Regions from separate parts of the Staphylococcus argenteus genome, predicted to be linked through region 2. Evidence: riboswitches for the same ligand, from Rfam matches in the RefSeq annotation. Region 2 holds a riboswitch; the other holds the start of a gene.
The links. A riboswitch is a leader RNA that binds a small molecule or an ion and turns the genes downstream of it on or off. The one in region 2 is predicted to bind lysine.
Positions count from the first base shown of each region.

Region 1: another riboswitch for lysine. It lies ahead of SAMSHR1132_RS07895 (amino acid permease); the one in region 2 lies ahead of SAMSHR1132_RS06470 (aspartate kinase).

Region 1 covers NC_016941.1:1,665,452-1,668,891, forward strand. The annotation lists gene infC (translation initiation factor IF-3) at 1-476, opposite strand, end outside; ribosomal protein L20 leader region at 505-630, opposite strand; gene SAMSHR1132_RS07895 (amino acid permease) at 706-2,199, opposite strand; lysine riboswitch at 2,345-2,520, opposite strand; gene thrS (threonine--tRNA ligase) at 2,627-3,440, opposite strand, start outside.
Region 2 covers NC_016941.1:1,376,826-1,380,265, reverse strand. The annotation lists gene SAMSHR1132_RS06475 (aspartate-semialdehyde dehydrogenase) at 1-866, opposite strand, end outside; gene SAMSHR1132_RS06470 (aspartate kinase) at 931-2,136, opposite strand; lysine riboswitch at 2,218-2,393, opposite strand; gene SAMSHR1132_RS06465 (ABC-F family ATP-binding cassette domain-containing protein) at 2,744-3,440, opposite strand, start outside.

The DNA of each region.
Region 1 (3,440 bases), 290 kb from region 2:
TTAGGTTTTTGTTCAACTGTTGCTATATCTTTACATTCATCTGCATATTTTTCTAGCACACGTTGACCAATTTCCTTATGCGTAATGGCACGCCCTCTGAAACGAATAGATACTTTACATTTATCGCCTTTAGTTAAGAATTTACGTCCGTTTTTCAACTTAGTTTGGAAATCATGTTCCTCAATTGTTGGGCTTAAACGAATTTCTTTAACATTGATAATTTTTTGTTTCTTTTTCATTTCTTTTTCTTTTTTCTGTTGTTCGAATTTGAATTTACCGTAATCCATAATTCTTGCAACTGGTGGTTTCGCATTCGGTGCAACGACCACTAAGTCTAAATCTACACGTTCAGCCATTTCTAAAGCTTCTCGCTTTGATTTAACACCGATTTGTTCACCATCTTGACCGATTAAACGTAATTCTTTTGCACGAATTTTGTCATTGATTTGAGTTTGATCTTTTGCTATGGTTGACACCTCCAAAATTTTTACGAAATTTGTACCAAGCAAAAAGGAAGAGCAGGTATAAAATACCCGCTCTTCCTTATACACAGTTATGTGTAACGTGATTAACCTGCCAACTGCTTTATGCGTCGCTACAGGTGAGAAGCGGGTGCTTCTACTTGGTTCGTTTCGTATTCAACGTTGTTAATCATAACAGCAATTCACATTTAAGTCAACACTATAACCGTTATTTATTTTTTATTTATCCTTTAATTTCATCCATCGAAACATCTTGACGTAAATCAACTTGTTCAAGAGGGATTTTTTTCGTTTTATATCTCAATTTATGATAGATAAAGAATGCTAAAAATACAGGAATACCCATATAAGTAATCAAAAAGCGACTAAAATTGAAATCACCTGTTTTAATAAAATCAACATCTTGACCAATTATTACAACAACACATAAGATACCAGCAAAAATCGGACCGAATGGGAATAGTTTAGCTGTATATTTTAATTTTGATTTGTCGTAATTTTGTTTATCATATGCTCTTCTAAAGCGATAATGACTTACCGCAATACCTACCCATGCTATAAAGCCAGTCAATCCACTTGCTGCAACAATATATTGATATGCACCTTCTGTAACACTTTGTAATACAAAAATAATGACTACAATTATAGCTGTAACTAATAGAGACATGTAAGGTACACCGCTCTTATTTGTTTTTCCAAAAGTATCAAACGCCAATTTGTCTTTACTCATTGAATAAAGCATACGCGTTGAAGCATACATTCCTGAGTTACCCGCTGATAAAACAGACGTTAAAATAACTGCATTCATAAACGATGCTGCAAATGCAAACCCAGCATTTTTAAATACTAATGTAAATGGAGAAGTTGCTACGTTATCGCCACCACCCATTAACGCACTGCTATCATAAGGTATTAACATACCAATAACAAAAATAGCTAAGATATAAAATAATAAGATTCTCCAAAATACTTGTTTAATTGCTTTTGGAACTGCTCGCTCTGGGTTTTCAGATTCTCCAGCAGTAATTCCAATTAATTCCGTACCTTGGAATGAGAAACCTGCAATTAAGAATACACCTAGAATAGATAATAGACTACCACCTAAGTTTCCACCTAAAATTGGACCTTCACCTTTATTAAATACTTCAAATCCTACATAGTGTCCACCCATAATACCAACAATTGTCAGCAAGCCGATAGCAATGAAGATAATTACAGTAACTACTTTTATTAATGCTAGCCAATATTCACTTTCACCATATACACGTACAGATAATGAATTCAGGCTAAAAATAATCACTAAGAATAACGCACTCCACGCCCATGCAGGTATAGCTTGCAAAGGTGTCCAATATTGAATAACTTGCGCTGCAATCGTTATATCAGCTGCAACTGTAACAACCCAGTTAAACCAATAATTCCAACCAAGTGCGAAACCTAATGACGGGTCTACAAATCTTGTAGCATAGGTACTAAACGAACCCGATACAGGTAAATAAGTAGCCATTTCTCCAAGTGAAGTCATTAAGAAAAAGACCATTGCTCCGATAATTGCGTACCCAATTAATGCACCAAGAGCACCTGCATCGTGAATAGCACCACCAGATGTTACAAACAATCCAGTACCAATACAACCTCCAATCGCAATCATCGATATATGGCGATCTTTTAATCCCCTTTTGACAGAATTGTGACTTTCCTTTTGAACTTTTGACATATAAGCTCCCTTTCCATGTTTTAGAGGCCAAGAAATAAATAACCTTTAATTACCTTAATACCCAATTTAATTTTCTTTCAAAGATATTCAAAGTAAAAAAGTGGTTACATACCTATAAGATATGCAACCACTTTGGCTATTATCTATATAAGGTAGCACATCACATTCAGTGACAGTACAGTTCCTGTTCGAAAACTGTCCCAACAGATATAATTTATGGTTTATATCTATTTCGGCATATTTACCTTTCACTTGTTCAACATATGTACCATAAATACTTCTGACAAGTTACTCTTTAAACATGCAACCTCTAACTCAATTTAATATTTTAACTATATTGTAATATACAGTATTCACTTAATTTTATCAAGCTTGTAAAACATGAATCATAATATCACCATGATGTTGTATCAAATTATAAGCTTAATTATTTATGTTTTTTCAAACGAATTTCATCAACTAAGCTCCAAATAAATTCGTCTTTTTCCATTGTTTCTTGGTCTTTTGAACCATATCGACGAACATTCACTTGATTATTTTCTACTTCTTTATCACCAACTACAATTTGGTATGGAATTTTTTGCATTTGTGCTTCTCTAATTTTATATCCCATTTTTTCATTACGATCATCAATATTCACTCGTACACCCTGAGATTTCAAATCATCTTGTAATTGACGTGCGTAATCATAATGCAAATCAACATTAACTGGAATAATTTGTACTTGTTTTGGCGCTAACCAAGTTGGGAATGCACCTTTTGTTTCTTCAGTTAAGAAGGCAACAAAACGTTCCATAGTTGAAACAACACCACGATGGATAACAACTGGACGATGTTGTTCGCCGTCTTGACCAATATAAGTTAAGTCAAAACGTTCTGGTAGTAAGAAATCAAGTTGCGCTGTTGATAATGTCTCTTCTTTTCCCATTGCAGTTTTTACTTGAACATCTAATTTCGGACCATAGAATGCCGCTTCACCAATTGCCTCTTCATATGATAAGCCCAGCTCGTCTGCTGCTTCTTTAAGCATATTTTCGGCTTTATTCCACATGTCATCATCGTCAAAGTACTTTTCTTTATCTTCAGGATCTCTGTAACTTAATCTAAAGCTGTAATCTTCGAAACCGAAATCTTTATAAACATCGATAATCATGTTAACAACACGTTTAAATTCTTCTTTAATTTGATCTGGACGAACAAATATATGTGAATCATTCAAAGTCATACCACGAACACGTTGT
Region 2 (3,440 bases):
CGAATACGTCCAACAAATACCTCATCTTTATTTGTAGAATTAATAGCCATTGGATATTCGTTATTTTCTGGGTTGTCTACTAATACAACACGTGCATCTTGATCAAATAATGCTTTAATATCTTCTGCTGTTGTTTCTTTATCAAGTGTTACATCAATTTCAACACTATGGCTATCTTGAACCGGGACACGTGCACATGTTGCAGTTACTTTTAAATCTGGCGCATTTAAGATTTTTCTAGTTTCATCAATCATTTTTTGTTCTTCTTTTGTATACCCATTTTCTAAGAAAACATCAATATGAGGTAATACGTTATTATAAATTGGATGTGGATATGCTTCAGGAGCTTTACCATTTACGCCCTCAGCTAAATCTTTTTTACCTTTCATTCCTAAACCTGAAACTGCTTGATACGTTGTATATGCAACGCGTTTTAAACCATATGCATCTTGTAATATTTTTAATGGAACAACAGATTGTATTGTTGAACAGTTTGGATTTGCAATAATGCCTCTTGTAAATGTTGGTTCATTGACCTCTGGTACAATTAAATCTATATCCTTTGCCATACGCCATTGACTCGAATTGTCAATAACGATTGCTCCAGCTTTTTCGAATAGTGGGGCGAAATGTTCACTTGTTCCGCCACCAGCACTCATTAAAACATAATCGAAATGTTCACTTGCACGATCATCAGTCAACTCTTGAACTGTATATGTTTTTCCTTGAAATTCAATATCTTGCCCTGCAGAACGTGCTGATGAAAATAACACTAATTCATCGAAAGGAATATTTTTACGATTTAAAGTTTCTAACATTTTAGTACCTACTAATCCTGTCGCACCAACTACTGCTAATTTTGTCATATCTAGTCACTCCATTTTGTAATAATTTCCAATTTTTAGAATATTTTTAATAATAATTCTACCATTAAATATTAAATGCGTCATATAGTTTTTCTACTGCTAATTGACCATTAAAATTATCGATAACATATGAAATACTAATTTCTGAGGTTGTTGTTTGGTAAAATGGTATGTTATTTTCAATCAATGTTAAAAATGCTTGTGATGCAACACCTGACATATCTCTCATTCCAGAACCGATTAATGAAATTTTGACATAGTGCTCATTGATTTTATAAGCTAATGCTTCAAATTGCTTTTGCAAAGTTTCTAGAATCATTGAAATTTGTTGGTAATCACTATCTTTAATTGTAAAAGATAATTGTAATCCTTCTAAATTTACGATTTGTGAAATCATATCTACATTTACTGATCCCTCTTCAAGTTCTGTAAATAATTGTGTGAGCAATTTATTGTCGGGCAGGGGATAGCTAATCGTGACATGCATCATATGTTTGTCTAATGCCACACCTGTCACTGCTTTTTTCTCTAATATTTCTTCATTTGACATAATCCATGTTCCTTTCGTATTTGATAATGTTTTCCCTAAATAAATGGGGATATTATAATTTTTAGCTAATTCAACACTTCTAGTTTCAAGAACACCTGCACCTAGAGCACTCATTTCCATCATTTCTTCATATGATACAACGTCGAGTCGTTTTGCTTTTGGCAATAATCTAGGGTCAGTTGCGTATACGCCATCAACATCTGTATAGATTTCGCATGGAATTTGATTGCTGACTGCAAGTGCCACTGCTGTCGTATCAGAACCACCTCTACCTAAGGTCGTTAATTCTTGATGCTCATTGATACCTTGAAATCCTGCAATGACTAAAATATCATTATCTTGAAAGGCATGTTCAAATGTTTGAGGATTAATTTGAGCAATTTTGCTTTTTAAATGATGACCAATTGTTTTAATACCCGCCTGATAGCCAGTCATAGCTTTTGCTCTGACACCGATATCATTTAATACCATCGATAAATAAGAGACTGTTTGTTGCTCGCCAGTTGTTAATAGTAGCGCAAGCTCCTGCTGTTTTGGTGCTTTCGTTAATGTCGATACATTCGTCATCAATTGATCGGTTGTATTACCCATAGCACTTACAACGACGATGAGTTGTTCGTCTTGACTTACTCGTGATTTTAACATTTCGGCTATATTTTTTATTTTTGTAAAATCACTGACGGATGATCCGCCAAATTTTAACACACTTCTTGTCACCATATAATCCTCCTAATTAAAAAGAAAGGCTCACAATAATATAAAAAGAGCAAGTTCGGAATGCGAACTTGCTCTTAATCTATATACAAGTGATGCACTCCATTATTTTTAAATAATGACAAACTCTCAGCTCTTAACCAAAAAGTCCAACAAATTATAACTGCTATTATAATCGCTTCGGCATCGCACCCTTTCAAGTTTAGCTGTTAGCAGACAGTTATCTAAACTTTACTCATGATTGATGCGCCTCATCAAAATATTATTAAATTGGTATGTGTTCATTATACATATGACAATTATGAATGTAAACCGATAATTTAGATTTTTTGGAATTAGCAGAAAATTCAAAGTGAAAAAGTGATTTATTTAATATGATTCGTGTGTGCCTCTCCTGTATAGCGTTGTTAAAAATATTTTAATTATGTATAAACCACTGCGGATTATTCAGGACACAATTTTTAGTAGCAGATAATCATTAATGGAATGTTGAGTAGGGGACAGAAAATAAAGTGGCATGAATAAAAGGCGAACACCTTAACACTAAATCTGCATTGAGATGTTCGCCGAACTCTTTTAATTATTATATGTTATTGAGATTTTAAGTCTCAGCTTATTTAAGAACGCCAATTTCCTGCAAGTATTCTTCATAAGGAATTTCTTTTGAAACGCCACCTTGTTTATTTAAATCGATAACACGGTTTGCGATAGTATTGATAAATTCAAAGTCATATGAAGTAAAGATAATAGAACCTTTAAACGATTTAAGACCATCATTGACAGCAGTAATACTTTCTAAGTCTAAATGGTTTGTCGGTTCATCAAGTAAAAGAACGTTTGCACTTGATAACATCATTTTACTTAGCATACAACGAACTTTTTCTCCACCTGAAAGAACACTGGCTTTTTTCTTAACTTCTTCACCACTAAATAACATACGACCTAAGAAACCACGTAAAAATGTTTCAGTTTGTTCATCTTCAGGCGCATATTGTCTCAACCAATCTACAAGGTTCATATTTACACCTTCAAAGAATTCTGAGTTATCTTTAGGGAAGTAACTTAATGATGTAGTGACACCCCATTTATAAGAACCTTCATCTGGTTCCATTTCACCTGCTAATATTTTAAGCAAAGTTGTTTTCGCAATTTCACTATCTCCAATTAAAATTGCTTTATCATTTGGATTCATTGTAAATGAAACATTATCTAATACTTTTTCACCGTCGATTGTTTTAGAAAGGTTTTGAACGATTAATAAATCATTACCGATTTCACGCTCAGGTGTAAATTTAACGAAAGGATATCTT